DNA from 2 places in the Streptococcus gingivalis genome. Region 1 is predicted to be linked to the other one. Evidence: predicted binding sites of a transcription regulator. Region 1 holds the regulator's gene; the other holds the start of a gene.
The links. The regulator HrcA, encoded in region 1, represses chaperone genes, less so after heat shock. The targets are predictions, from matches to a motif close to TTAGCACTCNNNNNNNNNGAGTGCTAA.
Positions count from the first base shown of each region.

Region 1 (10,916 bases):
CGTATTGGATGAATTTTTCATAGCCTTTTTCCGGGTACCCTTCACCCGGCCAATGCTTGCTGGCTTGGAGAACCTGCCAACCATGGGCATCTGTGGCATCATTGGCATACTCATCCAAACCGATGTTAAAGATGTCGGTCTTGCCGCTGAAATAAGCCGCATACTTGTCTACCAAAGCCTTGGTAAAGTCTAAGGCTTTTTGGTTGTCCAAATCAACGGTCCGAGCTGATTTCTTTGTACCAAAATAATTAAAGTGAGGGTTTTCGATCCCCAATTGTTCCATGGCTGTCAGAATCGCATCCATGTGACCTGGACTATTTATGGTTGGGATGACGCCTACTTTCTTCGATTTGGCGTAGGCCAAAATATCATCCATTTGAGCCTGGGTCAAGGCTGTTCCGTTCGGATCATCGTAATAAGCCTTCGTCCCTTTTTCAACCGCATCCGTCACGGCTTGGCTAGAATAAGAAGCATCTCCCACTTTCAAGGACATGTCATCCAAAACAAAGCGTAAGCCGTCATTTCCGACTAGGAGATGCAAGTCTGTATAGCCAGTCTTACTAGCTTCATCAATGATTTCCTTGATCTGGTCTGGTGAGAAGTACTTGCGACCAGCATCGATCGAAACAATCTTTTTCTTGGCTAATTTTTCTTCTTGCTCAGGATCTTTAGCAGGTGTTTCCGTCGCTGCTGTCGTTGGTTGAGCTGCCACATCCGACTCTGCGACCGAGCTCGCTTCTTCGCGAATCAAACGGTCAAGATCTGATACCCGCAGTTCACGATCAGGCAGTGTCGGTTGACTTTGATCAACGATTGGAGCGGGAGCCGATGGTTTTTCTACTGCTGGCTGAGAAGCTTCCTCATTAAGAGGAATCGTTGACTCACCCTCGCTTGGCTGAGTTGGAACTGTCGTTGAAGGACTGTCTGTAACGCTCGACGTATCTGCAGCTACAACATGAGCACCAGCAAAAAATCCTATTAGCACCGAAGCAGCTCCTACTGCATACTTGCGAATCGCATAACGTGGTTGATGTGATTTCATCAGGACCTCCTAAATTGTCTTTGTAATCGCTTTCTTAAATTTACCACGATATCTTAATAAATTCAATGACGGTCTTCATTATTCTTTAATTAGGAGAGGAAGTTCTTGGATTCGATCCAAAATAAAACGAGCTCCTTACTCAAAAGGAAACTCGTTCATTCTTATAAATCATCTAAAGCATCTTTGACCTTGTCAAAGAACCCTTTTTTCTTTGGGTTGACCTTCAAATCACTTGCTTCCGCAAAGGCTTGAAGGGCTTCTTTTTGCTTGTCATTTAAACCAGTTGGGGTGACGACATTGACAGATACATATTGATCCCCCATAGCACCACCACGTAAGCTTGGAGCCCCTTTTCCACGGAGGCGGAATTTCTTACCGGTTTGGGTCCCTTCAGGAATGACCAAATCGACATCTCCGTGAACAGTTGGCACATGGACCGTATCTCCAAGAGCTGCTTGAACAAAGTTCAAGTCTAACTTGTAGTAGATGGTTGAGCCATCTCGTTCAAAGCGATCGCTCGGCTCAACATTGACAACAACATACAAGTCACCATAAGTTCCACCGTTAAAGCCAGCTTCTCCTTGACCAGCTAAGCGGATTTGTTGACCTGTTTCAACTCCGGCAGGAATCTTAACGTTCACGCTATGAGCTTGTTTTTCATGACCTGTTCCACGACAAGTCGTACATGGATCTTTGATTTCTTGGCCACGACCATGACAGACATCACAGGTCACTTGACGGCGCATCATCCCAAGAGGGGTTTGCGTATCCACATTGATGACTCCAGAACCATGACAGCGTCCACAGGTCACCGGACTAGTCCCTGGCTTAGCTCCAGAACCATGACAGGTATGGCAGCTAGCTTCCCGATGGTACTTGACTTCTTTTTCCGCACCAAAAATCGCTTCTTCAAACTTGAGATTGACGCGGTATTGGAGGTCATCCCCTTGACGAGGTGCATTTGGATTACGACTTGCACCACCACCAAAGAAGCTAGAGAAGATATCTTCAAAGCCACCAAAACCAGCACCATCAAAGCCACCAAAACCACCTGCTCCGCCACCGAAGCCACCATTGGCACCTGCAGCACCATATTGGTCATAAGCAGCCCGTTTTTGCTCGTCACTCAAAGTCTCATAAGCTTCTTGAACTTCCTTGTACTTTTCCTCAGCACCAGGCTCCTTGTTGATATCTGGGTGATATTTTTTAGATAATTTCCGATAGGCTTTCTTGATCTCATCTTGAGATGCATTCTTTGAAACGCCCAAACGGTCATAAAATTCAGTATTGTTCATACAAGATACTAAGAGCGAACAGAAAGCGACTGAAATTTAGGAAACCGACAAGAAATCCTGATTTCTTAGGCGGTTTATCTAATTTCCAAGCTTTCCGCTCGAGTTCAATTCCCCGAACGCTCTTTGTTCCTTTCTATTGATGTTGTGAATCAAACCACGATTTAGATCGGGTTCAGTTCCTTTCTTTTATATTGAGTTAGAAACTTTGGAACCCGTGTTCAGTTACGAACACTCTTTGTTCCTTTCTATAATTTTCATGTAAATCTTTAGAGGCTGTTTTCTATACTTCGCTTCACTTGATCAAACTCTTGGTCTGATAGAGTAAATATCAAATCCTCTTCAGAGTACTCGTTTTGTTCTTTAAAATAGTTGTCCGTATTCTCTGCCAGCCCTAAACTTAGAATCACTTTTCTTGCAAACTCTTGATGTGCGAATCCTATAGCCGTAATGATCTGTTTATCTTGCACAACCAGTTTGGGTTGGAAATTTTCACGTGGAAGAAATTCAAAATAACCAAAGAAGTTTTGCCAAATTCCACCTGTAAATTTCGTGTCCTTCAACAGACCTGCTTTCGCTAATAAAAGAGGCGCTGAAGAAATGGCTGCAATTAAGATATCTTGCTCACCAAGGTCCCTCAAAAACGAAATCAATTTCTCATCCTGTAGAGCATGCCCTATATTGATCATTCCTGGCAAAATCACACAAGAATACTCTTCTATACAGATTTGATCTAGTGTTTTCGTTGGTTGACAGGGCAAGCCATCCTCAGAGACCACCATCGAATGATCTGAAGCGGCATAATCAATCGTACTATCAAAAGACAGAGCTAAAGTACTCGTTAAAGCAGTAATCTCATAAAGAGAAAAATTAGGATAAATGATACAAAGTACTTTTTTCATAGGCAGCATCCTCTATTTTACCGAAAAACAGAGGCTGGGTTGCAACCTCTGGATTTCTTTTTATCATTTACTAGTTAGGCTGAATTGAGTTTCGGCTTAAAGGAATCCTCAAATCTCGGAACCTTTCTTTATTTCAGGAGGTTCCGCTAAAACAATCCACTGGATTGTTTTACTTTTCCGTAAACTCTCCGTCTACGACATCATCGCCTGCGTTTCCTGCTGCTTCTGCGCCTTCTGCTCCTGCTTGAGCTTGTTGGGCTGCCGCAGCTTGTTCGTAGAGTTTAACGGCAAGTCCTTGTGCTTTTTCGTTCAAGGCTTCAAGTTTTGCTTTCATTTCATCCAAGTTGTTGTCTTCTTGGGCTTTCTTAAGCTCATCAAGGGCAGCTTGGGCAGCATCACGTTCTGCATCGAAGCCTTTACCTTCAGTTTCTTTGATTGTCTTTTCAGTCGCAAAAATTGCTTGGTCTACTTCGTTACGAAGATCCACTTCTTCTTTACGTTTCTTATCTGCTTCAGCGTTTGCTTCTGCATCTTTCATCATGCGGTCGATTTCTTCGTCTGTCAAACCTGAGTTTGATTGGATAACAATTGTTTGTTCTTTTTGAGTTCCAAGGTCTTTCGCTTTAACAGATACGATACCGTTCTTATCAATATCAAAAGTAACTTCGATTTGTGGGATACCACGAGGTGCAGCTGGGATATCAGTCAATTGGAAGCGTCCAAGAGTCTTGTTATCTGCTGCCATTGGGCGTTCCCCTTGAAGAACGTGGATATCAACGGCTGGTTGGTTATCTGCTGCAGTTGAGAAGACTTGTGATTTAGAAGTTGGAATTGTAGTGTTGCGGTCGATCAATTTTGTGAAGACTCCACCCATTGTTTCGATACCAAGTGACAATGGAGTTACGTCAAGAAGGACAACGTCTTTGACGTCACCAGTGATCACACCACCTTGGATCGCAGCACCCATAGCCACTACTTCGTCAGGGTTCACTGATTTATTTGGTTCTTTACCAGTTTCAGCTTTAACAGCTTCTACAACGGCAGGGATACGAGTTGAACCACCGACAAGGATGACTTCGTCGATATCTGACAAGCTCAAACCTGCATCAGAAAGGGCTTGGCGAACTGGAGTTTTCGTACGTTCTACAAGGTCACGAGTCAAATCATCGAATTTCGCACGAGTCAAGGTCATTTCCAAGTGAAGAGGACCAGCAGCGCCTGCAGTGATGAACGGCAAGCTGATTTGTGTTGAAGTCACACCAGAAAGGTCTTTCTTGGCTTTTTCAGCTGCGTCTTTCAAACGTTGAAGCGCCATCTTGTCTGTTGACAAGTCAATACCATTTTCTTTCTTGAATTCTTCAACCATGTAGTCGATGATTTTTTGGTCAAAGTCGTCACCACCGAGTTTGTTATCCCCTGCAGTTGCCAATACATCAAAGACACCATCACCCAATTCAAGGATAGATACGTCAAATGTACCACCACCAAGGTCGAATACCAAGATTTTTTCTTCTTTATCAGTCTTATCCAAACCATAAGCAAGGGCTGCTGCTGTTGGTTCGTTGACGATACGTTCTACTTCAAGACCAGCAATTTTACCAGCGTCTTTAGTTGCTTGACGTTGCGCATCGTTGAAGTAAGCAGGAACTGTGATAACAGCTTTGGTTACTTTTTCACCAAGGTAATCTTCAGCATAACCTTTCAAGTATTGAAGAATCATAGCTGAGATTTCTTGTGGTGTGTATTCTTTACCGTTAGCAGAAACTTTTTCAGAAGTACCCATCTTAGATTTGATAGAGATGATGGTATCTGGGTTTGTTACTGCTTGACGTTTTGCGGCATCACCAACGATGATTTCACCGTTTTTGAATGAAACTACAGATGGAGTTGTGCGGTTACCTTCTGGGTTTGCGATGATTTTTGATTCAGTTCCTTCAAGAACTGCTACTGCTGAGTTTGTTGTACCTAAGTCAATACCGATAATTTTAGACATATGTTTTTCTCCTCGTTATTTTTTCTCTTTTTTTCTTTTTGATACTCTTCTTAAGTGGCGACGCCGTCAGAGCTTGACTTCGTCAATCTCTTTGACTAAACTTTGAGCCTAAGGTCTCAAAGTTTGCGAAGATACCGCCACGGCGAAGAGTATCGCCTTTGGTTCGCTTCGCTCACTATTGGCAAAGCCAAACCAATGTTAATCTTTCTTTCATAGTTTAGTGTCGTTTCGGACAAGGTAGCCTAGTTATATACTACTACCATGGCTGGGCGTAGGATGCGGTCATGGAGTTTGTAGCCTTTTTGGAAGACTTGTGCGATGGTATCTGCTGGATGTTCATCATCTGCAGGTAAGGTTTGGATGGCCATGTGGTAGTTATGGTCAAAGGCTCCGTCCGCTGGAATTTCTTCAATTCCTTCTTCTTTCAGAGCATGTACCAAACTTTCTTGGACCATTTCCAAGCCCTTCTTCACATCATCTGTCAATCCTTCTACGGCAAGGGCACGTTCGAGGTTGTCCAGTGATGGTAAGATCGCTTTTGCCAAATCTTGGCTACGGTATTTTTGTAATTGTTGACGTTCTTCATTGGCACGGCGCTGAATGTTTTGCATTTCTGCATGAGCACGAAGGTATTTATTTTCAAATTCTTCGGCACGCGCATGTGCTTCTTCTAACTCAGAAGGTTGGTTGGACTCCTCTACAACTTCTTCAGTTGTTTGGGCAACTTCCTCTTCTTTCACGTCTTCTTTTTTGATATCTTCTGTCAAGGCATACACCCCTTTCATTTGATCTTAATTTACTTCATAATGGTTGCTGTTGAGGTAACGGTAGTAATCCGTCAACTTCATGACCAGTACCCGTCCGATAACATTGACCAGGCTAATCACACGCCTGTAATCCATCTCTACGGGACCAATCACATGCATGAGGGCCATCCCACGATAAGGAACCAGGAATTTATGACTAATCACGGTCACATTTTTCAAAGCCTTCTCTTGGGATTCAGCAACCAGAATCTGGGTCATTTGGTCCTCTGGCATTCCCCCTCGCAACTCCAGAGCTACGTGTTGGGGGTTATCTAAGAACTGATAGGTCTGAAGATCGGCGTAGGTTAAGGATGAAACCTTTCCTTCTACAAAGACCAGTTCTTGAAACAGTTGCGAGAAGACATAATCAAACAGATCCAAGACATTGTCTGTCGTCTTAAAATAGCGCTGTACTATCTGTGGAATCTCTGTCCGCAAGCGGTAGTGGATATCCAAGACTGTATTTCCAATGAAACGTTCTTGAACCAGCTGATGGAAAATTTCCAAATCACTGGTTAAGAAATTCTTTGGAATGGCAAACTGGACGGTGACAGGCTTTGATTCATCCAAGGTCAGAACCGCTAAAGCATCGTGGTTGGATAATGGAACAATCTCAAAACCAGTCAAGCGCTGCCGCGTCGGCTCAACATCCTGAATGACTGCGGTGTAGCCCGTCATCTGGGCCAATAACTTAGCCGTAGCATCCAAGATATCGTCTAACTTAAAGGCTTCGAAATCGAAGGCTTTTACCACCTGGTAGACATCTTGCTCATCAATCAACTCTAGATCCAGCGAGTTCTGAACAAAATATTGAAAACCAGCTCGGCTGGGCATTCGACCACTCGAAGTGTGGGCTTTTTCTAGTAAACCTTGCTTTTCGAGGGCAGCCATATCATTTCGGATCGTCGCACTACTAGATTGAATGACATCTTGCAGTGCTTTTGAACCGACTGGTTCGCGGATCTTGGTAAAGATATCGACGACAAGATTTAGAATCTCATTTTGACGTTCTGTAACCATGACCTCACCTCTCTTTCGTATTTAGCACTCTAAACACTCAAGTGCTAAACCATGATTCTATTATACACCCATCCAAAAGAAAGTCAAGAGAAAAAACCAAAAAATTAGCACTCTTTTTTCAAGAGTGCTAAAAATCATTCTTAAGACCTAGAGAAGTAAATCTCCTCTTATTTGCCAGCTTTTTTCAAGAGCTGAATATATTCTTCCAATACTAGCTGATGCTTGGCCATATACTGAGCATTTTCTACGCCAACATAACGGAAATGCCAATTCTCAAAATTCACACCCGTGATGTTGCTCTTCCCATCTGGGTAGCGAAGCACAAAGCCATATTGTGGTGCGATGGCAGCCAGCTGCAAGCCCAACTCATCACTTTGGCCAGCTTCGACACTCATATCGATCGCAAGCCCCGTCTGGTGTTCACTAGCACCAGGAACCTGTACCTGGGTCTGTACCTGCTTTTCAGCTTCTTCGTGCGAAAGGCCGCTAGCCTCTAGTTGCGAAACACGTTCATTATAGAGCTCTGTTTGCTCGGCCACACTTCGATAGCCTGATATCAAGGTTTCTTCTGGGGCAATTTTTCGAGCCGCTTCTAAAAATTGACGAGTTGGTTCTACAATCCGACTATCCACTTTGATAGCATCCACATCTGTCAATTGCGGGTTCAACTCTGGCTTCACATTGTCACGATTGACCAAGATCAACTGCCAGTCTTTTGTCGAAACAGCTGGTAAATCTGATTTTTCTTTCTTTTTCTTAGAAGAAGAGGGAGTCGTTACAGCTGTTTTTTTTGCCTTCCAAAACTGAAGCCCTGAAAACAAGCTTGGTTTAGCCAAGTAAGCACCAATTCCTGATCCAAGGACCACAAGAAGAAAGAAACTCAATAGGTAGGGCCACCATTTCTTACGTTTTTTTCTTGCGCGTCTATACTTATTTGTCATGGCCATCCTCTAAGAGTTTTGCTCCAACCTTACGATAGGACAGATCTCCAATCTTTTCAATATGAAAGGCGCCATCCTCATAGGCCAAAACCGTTACACTTCCGTTGTCCAAGACCAATTCTTCGACTGCTTTCGGATCGATGAGATAAATCAAAGTCGTAATGGTCATGCCGTGGCTGACAACAATCGCATTCCCACCACCAGCTGCTTCTACCTCTTTTGCAATAGCTTCAAATCCTTCTAAGATTCGGCCACTCAAGGCGCTCCAGGATTCAGCCCAACCCGTGGTATCCACTTCAACGATCCCTTCTGCCAACTCCATTAAACTCAACCGATGGAAATCATCGACCTTAAAGACACGGGGTAAAACCCCCATAAAGAGCTCGCCATCATAGGCACCGTCGAAGCTACCAAAACACCACTCGCGGATCCGTTTGTCATAATGATAAGGGGTTTTCCCTGTCAAACCAAGCTCTTGAAGAACAATTCCCATGGTTTGAATAGTTCGACCAGAATCACTCGAAACAGCCTCTTTAAAAGAAAGACCTGCTTCCTTAAGGCCAAGCCCTAATTCTCTAATCCCACGCTCTCCTGCTTCTGTCAGCGGAGTGTCTGACCAGCCCTGTGCTCGCCCAATGGTATTAAACATGGTTTTTCCATGACGAGCAATATATAATCTGGTTTTTGTCATTCTATTACCTCCGTATGTATCTCTTTCATTATATCATTTTTTGCAAAAAGAAAGTAGGAAAGCTCTTACAAGTTTTGAGAAAAAGAAAAGGCCATGACCAAGGGGTCAGCCTTTCATTATGGACTAGGATTCTTGCAAGCTTTCACCGACCTCACGGTAACTGCTATCTCCAATCCCCTTAACCGTCAATACTCCATCTTCGTATTCTACAAGGGTAACACTACCGTTTGAAAGAGGCAGATTGAGATTTGGTTTTCCTTCGATCAAGCAGACCAAGGTCTGAATGGTCCAACTATGGCTGACCACCAAGGCATTGCCTCCACCATTTTCTTCTACTTCTTTGGCTATGGCTTCAAAACCTTCTAGGATTCGGCTTTTCAAAACTTCCCAAGGTTCAGCCCAATTTGCTGTGTCCACTTGGCAAATTCCATCGGCCAAGTCTTCCAAGGTCAAAGTCTTATAGTCTTCTACATCTAGCACGCGCGGCACGACACCATGAAAGAGCTCCCCACCGTAGGCCCCATCAAAGCTACCAAAACACCACTCGCGGATCCGTTTGTCAAAGCGATAAGGGATCTGGTCTTTCAAGCCCAATTCATCAAGAATGATCCCCATGGTCTGAATGGCACGGCCTGAATCGCTGGAATAAGCTCGAGTAAACTCCAAACCGGACTCACGCAAGCCGATTCCTAGAGCTTGAATCCCTCGTTCTCCTTTTGCTGTCAAGGGTGTATCTGACCAGCCTTGAGCACGGCCAATGGTATTAAACATGGTTCTCCCATGACGAATCACAAATAATCTTGTTTTAGCCATCTTGTCTCCTTTTGCAAGAAAAAAGTCTGGAGTTTCATCATCACAGACTTTTCTATTTTCTACTATTATACTAGATTTCTCTTAGTTTTTAAAGCTATGAACCGGAGCTGGAATTTGACCACCACGGGCAATGAAATCAGCTGACGAAGCTTTGTTGACCTTCATCACTGGAGCAGATCCAAGAAGTCCACCAAGCTCTAACATATCGCCTTCTTTTCCATAAGGAATGATCCGAACCGCTGTTGTCTTTTGGTTGATAACGCCGATAGCTGCTTCATCGGCGATCATGGCCGCAATGGTTGTATCTGGAGTATCAGCCGGGATGGCAATCATATCTAGACCGACTGAACAGATAGCTGTCATAGCTTCCAATTTTTCCAGGTTGATATGGCCTGATTGGACCGCCGCAATCATCCCTTCATCTTCTGAGACAGGAATGAAGGCACCTGACAAACCACCGACTTGGTTACAAGCCATGATGCCACCTTTTTTCACTTGGTCATTGAGCAGGGCAAGGGCTGCGGTTGTCCCGTGGGTTCCTACTACTTCAAGCCCCATGGCTTCAAGGACACGGGCAACCGAATCTCCAACAGCTGGTGTTGGCGCGAGAGACAAGTCTACAATCCCAAACTCAACACCGAGACGTTCACTAGCCATTTGACCCACTAATTGCCCAACACGGGTAATCTTGAAAGCTGTCTTCTTGACTGTTTCAGCCAATACATCAAAGCTAGCGCCTGGAACTTTTTCGATGGCCCGTTGGACGACACCTGGTCCTGAAACCCCAACGTTAATGACAACATCCGCTTCACCGACACCATGGAAGGCACCCGCCATAAAGGGATTATCTTCTACTGCATTGGCAAAAACTACGAGCTTACCAGGCCCCATTGGATCTGCTTGGGATGCTTCTTTAATGATACGGCCCATATCTCGGACAGCTGTCATATTGATCCCCGTCTTGGTCGATCCGATATTGACTGAAGAGCAGACAAAATCCGTCTCTGCAAGGGCGCGAGGAATGGAATTAATGAGGATTTCATCCCCTTTTTGGTAGCCTTTTTGAACCAGAGCTGAGAAGCCACCGATAAAGTTGACCCCAACTTCTTTGGCCGCACGATCTAGTGCCTTGGCAAAGGGTACATAATCTGTCGCATCCGTTGCTGCACCGATAATAGAAATTGGAGTGACTGAAACCCGCTTGTTGACAATAGGAATACCAAGTTCTGCTGCAATCTCATCCCCCACAGCCACTAAGTCTTTAGCCTTTTTCACAATCTTATTGTAGACTTTTTCTGCTGCCTTATCGATATCTGGATCAATACAATCTAGAAGCGAAATCCCCATGGTGATAGTCCGAACATCGAAGTTCTGCTCCTCAATCATGGCAATGGTTTCTGTTACCTGTTTAATGTC
Region 1 covers NZ_JAYKTO010000001.1:1,102,886-1,113,801, forward strand. Annotated here, with positions in the region: gene SM122_RS05455 (family 20 glycosylhydrolase) at 1-1,042, opposite strand, end outside; gene dnaJ (molecular chaperone DnaJ) at 1,204-2,337, opposite strand; gene SM122_RS05465 (DJ-1/PfpI family protein) at 2,604-3,236, opposite strand; gene dnaK (molecular chaperone DnaK) at 3,406-5,229, opposite strand; gene grpE (nucleotide exchange factor GrpE) at 5,472-5,996, opposite strand; gene hrcA (heat-inducible transcriptional repressor HrcA) at 6,021-7,055, opposite strand; gene SM122_RS05485 (M15 family metallopeptidase) at 7,223-8,002, opposite strand; gene SM122_RS05490 (histidine phosphatase family protein) at 7,986-8,687, opposite strand; gene SM122_RS05495 (histidine phosphatase family protein) at 8,811-9,500, opposite strand; gene SM122_RS05500 (PFL family protein) at 9,582-10,916, opposite strand, start outside.

Region 2 (10,916 bases), 150 kb from region 1:
GACAGAGGATCCAGACATTCAACAAACCCTCTTTGCCCAATCCCAAGGGATCTCTGTCATGCCACAGGTAGTCAAGAGTCGCTCTAGTAAAGACCTTCTGCAGGTAGATGATTTTGGGACGGATTCCTTGACCAATCAGACCTTGAACCGCATCATGGAACAAGCTGTTGAAAGTAGCCCGAAAAATGTCTCAAAAGAGCTGTTAGAAAAGTTAGATTACTTGATTGGCAATGCCTTGCGCGATCAAGATGTTGAGAACCGCTTGCCTCAAATTCAGAGGGAGATTGAAAGTAGTCTACAGGTAGGAGTTTAGAGTAAAATAAGATGGCATTTTGTCAAGTGACAGATGTCATTTTTTTATTGCTAAATGTCATATTGGGAATGTGACATTTGACAATGTAAAAGCGCTTTCAAATAGTCTACAATAGAGTCAAATAAAGGAGGCGTAGAAAAATGAAATACCTCATTTTGGTCAGTCATGGTGGACTGGCAGAAGGTCTAAAAACATCACTAGCCATGTTTGCTGGTGACAAGTTGGATCAGGTCATCGCAGTTGGACTCAAAGAAGGAAAATCAGTCGATGACTTCGCAGTTGATTTTAGAGAGAGCATTTCAGGATTGACAGCTGATGATTCTGTTTTGGTCTTGGCAGATATTGTAGGGGGGAGTCCATTAACCACTGCAGCCACGGTTCTAGAAGAAGCCGGAAAGCTTGATGGAGCCTTGATCCTTGGTGGGATGAACCTCACCATGGCCTTGACGGCAGTTGTGATGAAGGATGTGCTCGATGGAGACGATTTGTCAGCCACCATCTTATCAGAAGCACGATCTGCACTACAGCCTTTTGAAGTTTCAGCCACAAGTGCTGAAGAAGATGATGACGATATTTAATAGGGAGGTACCTTATGGTAGTAACATTTGTACGGATTGATGACCGCATGATTCACGGTCAAACAGTCACACGCTGGGCAAAGGAAAAACCATGTGATGGTTTGATTGCCGTAAATGATGCAGCAGCATCAAACAAGGTTTTGATTCAAGCTTACAAAGGCGCATCAGACAAGAAAACCTTTGTATGGACAAAGGAAGCCTTTAAAGAAAAATCAGCAAAAGTAACAGAATCAGATAGTCGTTACTTCTTGATCACCAAAAATCCAATCGATATGAAGGAAATTTTGGTCGACCAAGGGTTTGTCCCAGGTGATGTTAAAGAAATCATCGTAGGCCCTGCAAATGATCGTCCTGGAGCTGTAAAATTGGGAAATAACCAATCCATCACTCAGGAAGAAGCAGAAGCCTTCCAAGCCATTCAAGCAGCAGGCTACAAGGTGAAATTCCAGTTGTTGCCAGATGTTTCTATCGGGTATTGGGATGATTTCAAATCAAAATTTGGTTTTTAAAACTAACAGTCTGATCTGTTAGGTAAATATATTTACAAACAAAAGGAGCGTTTGTTATGACAATTTCATGGATTCAAGCAATCTTGCTTGGTATTTTCGCCAGCTTGTCTTCAATGCCTGGTATGGGAGGTTCCAGTATCGGGAACTATACACTCGGTCGTCCTTTGATCGGTGGGTTGATTTCAGGTTTAATTCTTGGAGATGTGACAACCGGTATTATGGTCGGGGTTGCCCTTCAAGTCGTTTATATCGCCTTGGTAACACCTGGTGGTACTGTATCTGCCGATGTGCGTGCCATCTCTTACATCGGTGTTCCTCTTGCTATCTTGTTTGTGCATGCCAATAACATCACAGATGAAGCTGGAATCGCCGCAGCTGCAGCTCCAATCGGTGCAGCCGTTGGGACAATCGGTACAGTTCTTTTCTACGGTACCGCTACTATGAACTTGGTTTGGCAACACATTGGTTGGAAAGCCGTTGAAGAAGGAAACTTCAAAAAACTCTACGCAGTTGACTGGGTTTACCCTTGGATCTCTCACTTCCTCTTCTCTTTCCTTCCAACAATGATTATCACCAAATACGGTGAAAACATGGTTGATTTGATGAAACAATACCTTCCTATGGATGGTTACTGGATGAAAGCCCTCTTTACAGTCGGTGCTCTTCTCCCATGTGTCGGTATTGCCATCTTGTTGAAACAAATTGTTACAGAAGCAACTGACTTCATTCCATTCTTTGTTGGATTTACCTTGGCGAAATCTCTCGGATTGAACTTGGTATCCAGTGCCGTTGTTTCATTAATCTTTGCAGTAATCTACTATGAACTTGAAGTGATCAAATCGATGAAAGCTGCTCCAGCCGGAGTGGTGGACCTAGACGATGATGAGGAGGATATTTAAAATGGCTGATAGAAAGAAAATTTCAAAGAAAACATTAGCAAAAGCATTCCATCATTGGTATTATGGTCATTTGACTTGTTTCTCTCAAGAACATATGCAAACCTTCGGGTACTTGACTTCTATGCTTCCAATCGTAGAAGAAATGTATGACACAAAAGAAGAACAAAAGGATGCTATGCAAACCTATACGGCCTTCTTCAACACTGAACCACAACTTGGATCTCTTGTTGTAGGGATCACAGCTGGTTTGGAAGAAGCGCGTGCAAACGGAGATGCAGTAGATGGCGAAACCATCAACGGTATGCGTGCCGGTTTGATGGGACCAATCGCTGGTATTGGTGACTCATTGGTCGTTGGTACCTTGATCCCAGTTCTCTTGGGGATTGCCCTTGGACTTTCTAAAGGTGGTAACGTCGCTGGTGCCCTCTTCTATATCGTCGTATGGAACCTCTTAGTCTACTTTGGTATGCGCTTTGCCTTCTTCAAAGGTTACCAATTAGGGGATAAAGCCGTTGAATTCCTTGTAGGACCAAAAGGACAAGCTCTTCGTAAAGCGATCAGCGTTGTCGGTGGTATGGTTATCGGTGCCGTAGCAGCTACTTGGGTATCTGTTACAACAGCCCTTCAATTCAAGAATTCTGAAGGAAAAGTCTTCTTGAACATCCAAGAAAAGATCGATGGTGTTTATCCAGGTCTCTTGACAGCAGCCTTCATCACTCTTTGCTGGTGGTTGATGTCTAAGAAAAAAATTTCACCAAACAAAGTTATGTTACTTCTCGTTGTAGTTGCTTTGATCGGTGTTGCCCTTGGTATCTTTGATCCACATCTTAAATACTAAGGAAAAGAAAAAACGAATTTGCTAGTAGGAGTTTTTGAGAATGAAGTGAATTGACCTCCTTTATTTGCACTTCATTCTCAATTTTTATCAGGAGGAATCCCATGGTTACAAAACAAGAACTTGTCAATGGATATGAAACAGAAATCAAGTACCAACGCCACATGCTTGAAAACCTTGGTCGTTGGTTCAGCTTACTCTTTATCATTGCCAGTATTGGTGTGGTATTGATCTATCTCTTTCACAAAAGTTTCCTCCCACTCTTGATCCTCGGGATTTTACTAGCCTTGGTTGGAATTTTAGGCATGATTGTTTTTGGATATGGTATCTACCGTGGGCGGATCAATCTTCAAAAAGTGATCGATGATTTCAATCAAAAATTGACAATTTTAAATTGATATTTTAGAAACATCTCATCTATTTTTGAGGTGTTTTTTTCTTGACTATTTCTGACCAAGTGATACAATAGAAACATAAGTTAGCACTTATGTATAGAGAGTGCTAAAAACACGTATGGAGGAATGAACATGTTAAAACCATTAGGAGACCGTGTGGTCTTAAAAGTAGAAGAAAAAGAACAGACTGTTGGAGGTTTTGTCCTCGCAGGTGCGAGCAAGGCTGATACAAAAACAGCTGAAGTAGTGGCCGTTGGTGAAGGTGTGCGTACCCTAAGTGGTGAACTCATTGCTCCAGCTGTAAAAGCAGGAGACCACGTTTTGGTTGAAAGCCATGCAGGAATTGAAGTGAAAGATGGGGAAGAAACCTACACCATCGTTGGAACATCAAACATTCTTGCAATTGTAGAGTAAGAGAAGAAAGAGGTAAGAGAAATGGCAAAAGATATTAAATTTTCATCTGATGCACGTTCTGCAATGGTCCGTGGTGTCGATGTCTTAGCAGATACAGTGAAAGTTACGTTGGGCCCTAAAGGACGCAATGTGGTTCTTGAAAAATCATTTGGTTCACCCTTGATCACAAATGATGGGGTGACCATCGCAAAAGAAATTGAATTGGAAGACCATTTTGAAAATATGGGTGCTAAATTGGTGTCAGAAGTGGCTTCTAAGACCAATGATATCGCAGGTGACGGTACAACGACCGCAACGGTTTTGACCCAAGCCATCGTCCGTGAAGGGATCAAAAACGTTACTGCAGGTGCTAACCCAATTGGCATCCGCCGTGGGATTGAGACCGCTGTTGCAACAGCAGTAGAAGCTTTGAAAAACAATGCGATCCCAGTATCAAGCAAGGAAGCGATTGCTCAAGTAGCTGCTGTGTCTTCTCGTTCTGAAAAAGTCGGTGAGTACATCTCTGAAGCCATGGAAAAAGTTGGCAAAGATGGGGTCATCACGATTGAAGAATCTCGTGGAATGGAGACAGAACTGGAAGTCGTTGAAGGCATGCAGTTTGACCGTGGTTACCTCTCACAATACATGGTCACTGATAATGAAAAGATGGTGGCAGACCTTGAAAATCCATACATTTTGATCACTGACAAGAAGATTTCAAATATCCAAGAAATCTTGCCATTGTTGGAAAGCATTCTTCAAAGCAACCGTCCACTCTTGATCATCGCAGATGATGTCGATGGCGAAGCTCTTCCAACACTTGTCTTGAACAAGATCCGCGGTACCTTTAATGTCGTAGCTGTTAAGGCACCAGGATTTGGTGATCGCCGCAAAGCCATGCTAGAAGACATTGCCATCTTGACTGGTGGTACAGTCATTACAGACGATCTTGGTTTGGAATTGAAAGATGCAACCATTGAAGCACTTGGTCAAGCAGCTAAAGTGTCAGTCGATAAAGACAGTACTGTCATTGTCGAAGGTTCTGGTAACCCAGAAGCGATCGCTAACCGTGTTGCGGTTATCAAGTCACAAATCGAAACCACAACCTCTGAATTTGACCGTGAAAAATTACAAGAACGTTTGGCTAAATTGTCTGGTGGTGTTGCCGTAATCAAGGTCGGTGCTGCAACAGAAACAGAATTGAAAGAAATGAAACTCCGTATCGAAGATGCCCTTAATGCGACTCGCGCAGCCGTTGAAGAAGGGATCGTTGCCGGAGGTGGTACAGCTCTTGTCAATGTCATCTCTGCAGTCGCAGCCCTTGAATTAGAAGGAGATGAAGCGACCGGACGCAATATCGTTCTTCGTGCCTTGGAAGAGCCGGTGCGCCAAATTGCCCACAATGCCGGTTACGAAGGATCTATTGTGATTGATCGCTTGAAAAATGCCGAAGTCGGAACAGGTTTCAATGCTGCAACAGGTGAATGGGTGAATATGATTGATGCAGGAATCATCGACCCAGTGAAGGTGAGCCGTTCAGCCCTTCAAAACGCCGCTTCCGTAGCGAGTCTGATCTTGACGACCGAAGCAGTCGTAGCCAACAAACCAGAACCAGCAGCCCCAGCAGGACCAGGAATGGATCCAAGCATGATGGGGGGGATGATGTAACCTGATACCAATGATTGGTGCTAAAGCACCGAATCATTGGACGGTAGCCGCTATGTTGCGGCCTACCTAATCATCTTACTAGCTCAAAGGGAGGAAAATATCGTTCCTCCCTTTTCACGTCGTAACCCCTTGGTTAATTTATCAGGTGCATTTATTGTTATGGCAAGCACCATGGTGCCTTGCCGAAGTGTCTTACTAAGAAAATAAAGAAGGCGTTATAGGCCTTCTTTATTTTCTGTCGTAACTGTTACACGATTGAGGCTATACCTCTCATCGTTGGATAGTAGCCACTATGTTGCGGCCTGGCTAATCGTCTTACTAGCTCAAAGAGAGTGGGACAGAAATCGGTAATTCGTTAGAATTCGATTTCGTTGTCCCACCTCCGCACAGTTGAGTAGGGCTGTAAAAGCTGATGAAATCAGCGTAGTAGAGCCCACTCAACCACTGCGTCTTGCTCGACAATCCAAAAATAATTGAGAGGCTAGGACTTTTGTCCCAGCCTCTTTTTATCGTGCTTTGGGATTTTCATTTATTATGGAATAATATTTTTATTTTAAATTTTGTAACAGAAATGATAAATACTAATTAAAGAGGACTTGCGTAGATGCTTGGGAATCAAGCATTTGCGGTGTTTTCAGGCAGAGGGATATTTGCCAACAAATTGCAATACAAATTAACTGATTTTGTAATAATTCTAGTGTATACTAGTAAGAGTAGATCACAGGTCTACATTGTTGCAAGGGGAGAACTTCCCACATACATGTCTATTGACAATAAAACTTGATCGTAATATCGCTGTTAGTAAAATGAGAGTTTGAACATAGCATAGATTTTATCGACCTTTTTCATATTAAAAAATATTTTTCAAATTCCCCTTGCGCAAGCTCTTCCGGATTCCTCCGGGAGAGTTTTTTTGTTAAGGAGAAAAGGTAGAAGGGCTATTAAGTCTCTTTTGAAAGAGTGGCTCAGCAGGCATCATTTATGGTAAAATAGAACATATTCGTAGAGGGGAAGGAGTGAGGACTTTGTTGAAGATTTTTGTGTTAGAAGATGAATGGATCCAACAATCGCGTATCGAAGCGGTCTTGCAGGATCTCATCCGTCAAAAATTCTTGCAATGCAAAGCGCCAGAAGTGTTTGGGAAGTCAAGCCAGTTGCTGGATGCTATCACAGAGAGAGGCGCCCATCACCTATTCTTTTTAGATATCGAGATTAAAGGTGAGGAGAAAAAGGGGCTGGAGATCGCAAAAGAGATTCGTAAGAAAGATCCCCATGCGACCATTGTCTTTGTCACCACTCACTCTGAATTTATGCCCATTACCTTTCAGTACAAAGTGGCTGCCTTGGATTTTATCGATAAAACGCTGGGTGAGGAAGAGTTCAAAGAGAGAATCAGCTCAGCCATCGATTATACCTTGGAGCAAGCTGGGACCACGATTGCGCAAGATGCCTTTACGTTTGAGAGTGCGATGGCGCGTGTACAAGTTCCTTTTAATAAGATTTTGTATGTTGAAACGTCTCCAACCATTCACAAGGTCATTTTACACACCCAGGAAGAGCGCTTGGAATTTTACGCTAGTATTGCCGATATCGAAAAAGCAGATCCCCGCTTGTATCGGTGCCACCGCTCCTTTGTGGTGAATCCGCAAAATATTACGAAGATTGATAAAGAAGCCAAGAAAGCTTTTTTTGAAAATGGGGACAATTGCTTGATCTCACGGACCAAGTACAGAGGCTTACTGGAAGCTTTGAAAAAATAGAAGGGAGAAAGAATTGCTGTTAGATATTCTAATGTCTTACCTAAAGTTCTTCGTCAGCATGCTGATCTATCGTCATATCAGTAGACAAGAGTTCGCTTGGCGCTGGCTCTTTTTGTGCCCTTTCTTCTTTGCAGTCGTCTTTACCCTTGTGCCACCGGTAGGCTTTTTTGGCTATTTCTTAGTATTTATTGCCTATAGTTTCTATCGAAATCGTAACATACGACACCTGTTGAATATTTTTTACGGGCTCTACCCGGTTGTCATGGAGAGTCTCATTGCGCGTCTCTTAGCATTTTATGTCTTTCCAATGCTCGGGATTGTACTTGTTCATGAGGCATCTGTCAGCTGGTATGATGCTCTACTTGAATTGCTGGTCTTTCCTGTCTATTTAGGGCTTACTAAATTGTTAAAACTAGATTTTACGGATTTAAAAGTAGGGTTTCAACGGCAGTATTTTAATCGTTTCTTACTCCCAATGGATCTTTCTATGTTTGTGTATTTAGTCAGTGTTGTAGGTCTGGTGGTTTTTGAGGATGCTATTCCGCATGCAGATGCTTTACGGGAACAGTTAAATAGTATTTATTTGATCTTATTTTTTATGATGCTCTTGTATTTCAATGCAGTGTCCAAAGAACGATTGAAACAAGAGATTCTAGAGCAAAAAGATAGGCAACTGCAGGAGTTAGCCACCTATAGTCAACACGTCGAAATGCTCTATGGGGAGATTCGTGCCTTTCGTCATGATTACCTGAATATTTTAACCAGTCTCAAGTTAAGTATTGAGCATGAAGATCTCAATGCGATCAGGGAAGTTTATGAGAATGTTCTTCGAGAGAGTGGCCAACAATTTTACGATAGCAAGTTTGATATTGCCAAACTCAGTCACATCGAAAATCCAGCTGTAAAAAGTGTTCTGTCCGCAAAATTGTTGGAAGCTCAAAATAAAGGGATTGGGATCTCTGTCGAGATCGATGAACCTGTTCGTGATTTATTCATCGAGGTTTTAGATTTCATCACCTTCTTATCCATCCTTTGTGACAATGCTATTGAAGCGAGTCTTGAATCAGATGACCCACAGCTGACTCTTGCCATGCTCCAGGAGGAAAACTCCCTCATCTTAATAGTTGAAAATAGTACAAAAGCTGAAAAAATAGATCTGGCGAGAATTTTTGAAAAGGACTTCTCAAGTAAAGGAGATGGCCGCGGTCTTGGCTTGTACAAGATCCAACAATTACTGGAAAAGTATCCCAAAACGACAGTGTCTACCAAGAGTTCAAACTACCGATTTACCCAGAGCCTGACCTTTTGGAAGGAATAATGGAAGAGAGAGTGGGACAGAAATCGGTCATTCGTTAGAATTCGATTTCGTCGTCCCACCTCCGCACAGTTGAGTAGGGCTGTAAAAGCTGATGAAATCAGCGAAGTAGAGCCCACTCAACCACTGCGTCTTGCTCGACAATCCAAAAATAATTGAGAGGCTAGGACTTTTGTCCCAGCCTCTTTTTTGACCATTCACGACGATTTTTTGACCGATTCTGACAGAGAGCCTCCAAGGTTTTCTCCTTGAAGTATAATGGACACAAGATCAATAAGAAAAGAGAGATCATATGTTTCAGTTAGCATCTATTACAAAATCATTTAAGGAGAAAGCTGTATTAAAGGGGGTATCTTTTTCGATAGAAGAAGGAGACAAAATTGCCTTGCTGGGAAACAATGGAGCAGGTAAAAGCACCCTGTTCAACATTATTGCTGGGCAGCTCCAGGCCGATTCGGGGACGATAAAGACTTCGCTTGATTTTCAAAGGGAAATTGGGATGATGCCACAGGGGGATCTGCTCATCGAGGATCTAACCGTTGCTGAATTCGTCGAATTAAAAAGCCGGATGAATCAGTTGAAGCAGGCTGATATCAATGGACTCTTAGAAATGGTCGAATTAAGAGAATCAAGAGAGCAGATGGTGGGAAGTCTTTCCGGTGGTCAAAAGAGACGCTTGTCCTTGCTGTTAACTATTTTGAATCATCCAAAGTTGATTTTTTTAGATGAGCCGACGACAGGCATGGACTTGGAAGCAGTGGATAATTTTTGGAAATTGCTGGAGCAGCAAGAGTTTACATCTGTTGTGGTGACCCATGATTTTAACCAAATTGATGCCTTTTTTACAAAAGTCCTGATTTTAAAAGAGGGTCGAATTGCTGCAACAAAGGCTGTTGAGGACATTCACCAGGCTGGTCAAACCATTGAGCAGTATTTCCGAGAAGAGATGAATAAAGGAAGGGAACAAGCATGAAAAAGATTCAATTAAAACAAGTTTTACGAAATAAGCGCTTCGTATTATTCACCATTATTTTACCCATAGGCTGGTATATCTTCTTTTATCAGCTTCAAAAAGGGATTTCACCAAGTATTTTATTAGGCATTGCCGTATTTATCGGGGTCATTGGCAATAGCCTTGCAACTTTTAGTAAGCGAATCGCCTCAGATATCGGGTTTTATTCTTTTGAATCCCGCTTTACAAGCTATAGTGTCAAGAACTATTTATGGGATCAAAGCATCGTACAACTGATTCTGAACAGCTTGATCTTTTTAGCGGTGCTAGTAGTTGCTGTCCTAGGTTTTCACTTTCCAGTGACGACTAGCCTGTTGGTACAATTTTTCCTCTTATCCTTGATGGGGATCTACTTTAGTGTGATTGGTTTTGTACTTGGGGTGAAAGTAGATGCCAAGACGATTGATACCATTGGCTTTCCAGTTATTATTTTAGCAGCCATGACCATTATTCCCTTTGATACGCTTGGCGCAAGTGGAGGATTTATGGACTTGGTTGGCAAGCTACAATGGGTATTCCCAGGCTATTATTATACAAAGCTGATCCAAGATTTGACGGAGAAACAAACGATTGATGCCACCCAATTAGCGCTCTTTGTTGCCGTATTTGGATTGAATTTGCTATTTTTCTATCTGCTTGTACCCAAAGGGAAAATGGGGAATTAAGAACAGATAAAAAAGAGAGTGAGACAGAAATCGGTAATTCGTTAGAATTCGATTTCGTCGTCCCACCTCCGCACAGTTGAGTAGGGCTGTAAAAGCTGATGAAATCAGCGTAGTAGAGCCCACTCAACCACTGCGTCTTGCTCGACAATCCAAAGATAATTGAGAGGCTAGGACTTTTGTCCCAGCCTCTTTTTCTTTGCTACAAAACGGTTATTTGATATTCGTTCGTCAAGTACTTGGATAGGTTTTGCCAATCTTCTTCCTTAAATTTACAAAAATTGACGAAGAGTTTTACGGTATGGTGCTCTGTGTTAATGATCGTATTGGATTTTGAGAGATTTTCTAGTGCAGTATTTTCCCTCAGCTGAAATTCGATAAAATAACTCTTACTATTTTGGTGATCGGGGTCACTAACGTCAGCCACTTTATAGGCTGCACTCACCAAATCTTCCTTGGGAATAAAGATGTCTTTTGTCAGAATCACTCCTTGATAAGCATAGATCCCATCAGAAGTCAGCTCAAAGGCGATCTGACGACTGGTCAGCCTTTTGATCCCAGCAATGGTTGCATAGAT
Region 2 covers NZ_JAYKTO010000001.1:1,256,887-1,267,802, reverse strand. Annotated here, with positions in the region: gene SM122_RS06225 (ABC transporter substrate-binding protein) at 1-313, shown strand, start outside; gene SM122_RS06220 (PTS sugar transporter subunit IIA) at 454-891, shown strand; gene SM122_RS06215 (PTS system mannose/fructose/N-acetylgalactosamine-transporter subunit IIB) at 906-1,400, shown strand; gene SM122_RS06210 (PTS mannose/fructose/sorbose/N-acetylgalactosamine transporter subunit IIC) at 1,457-2,299, shown strand; gene SM122_RS06205 (PTS system mannose/fructose/sorbose family transporter subunit IID) at 2,283-3,137, shown strand; gene SM122_RS06200 (hypothetical protein) at 3,239-3,532, shown strand; gene groES (co-chaperone GroES) at 3,662-3,943, shown strand; gene groL (chaperonin GroEL) at 3,965-5,590, shown strand; gene SM122_RS06185 (response regulator transcription factor) at 6,616-7,350, shown strand; gene SM122_RS06180 (sensor histidine kinase) at 7,382-8,668, shown strand; gene SM122_RS06175 (ABC transporter ATP-binding protein) at 8,958-9,638, shown strand; gene SM122_RS06170 (ABC transporter) at 9,635-10,342, shown strand; gene SM122_RS06165 (hypothetical protein) at 10,542-10,916, opposite strand, start outside.
Region 2: a site for HrcA is predicted at 3,613-3,639, ahead of groES (co-chaperone GroES). Genes of this name have one in related genera too.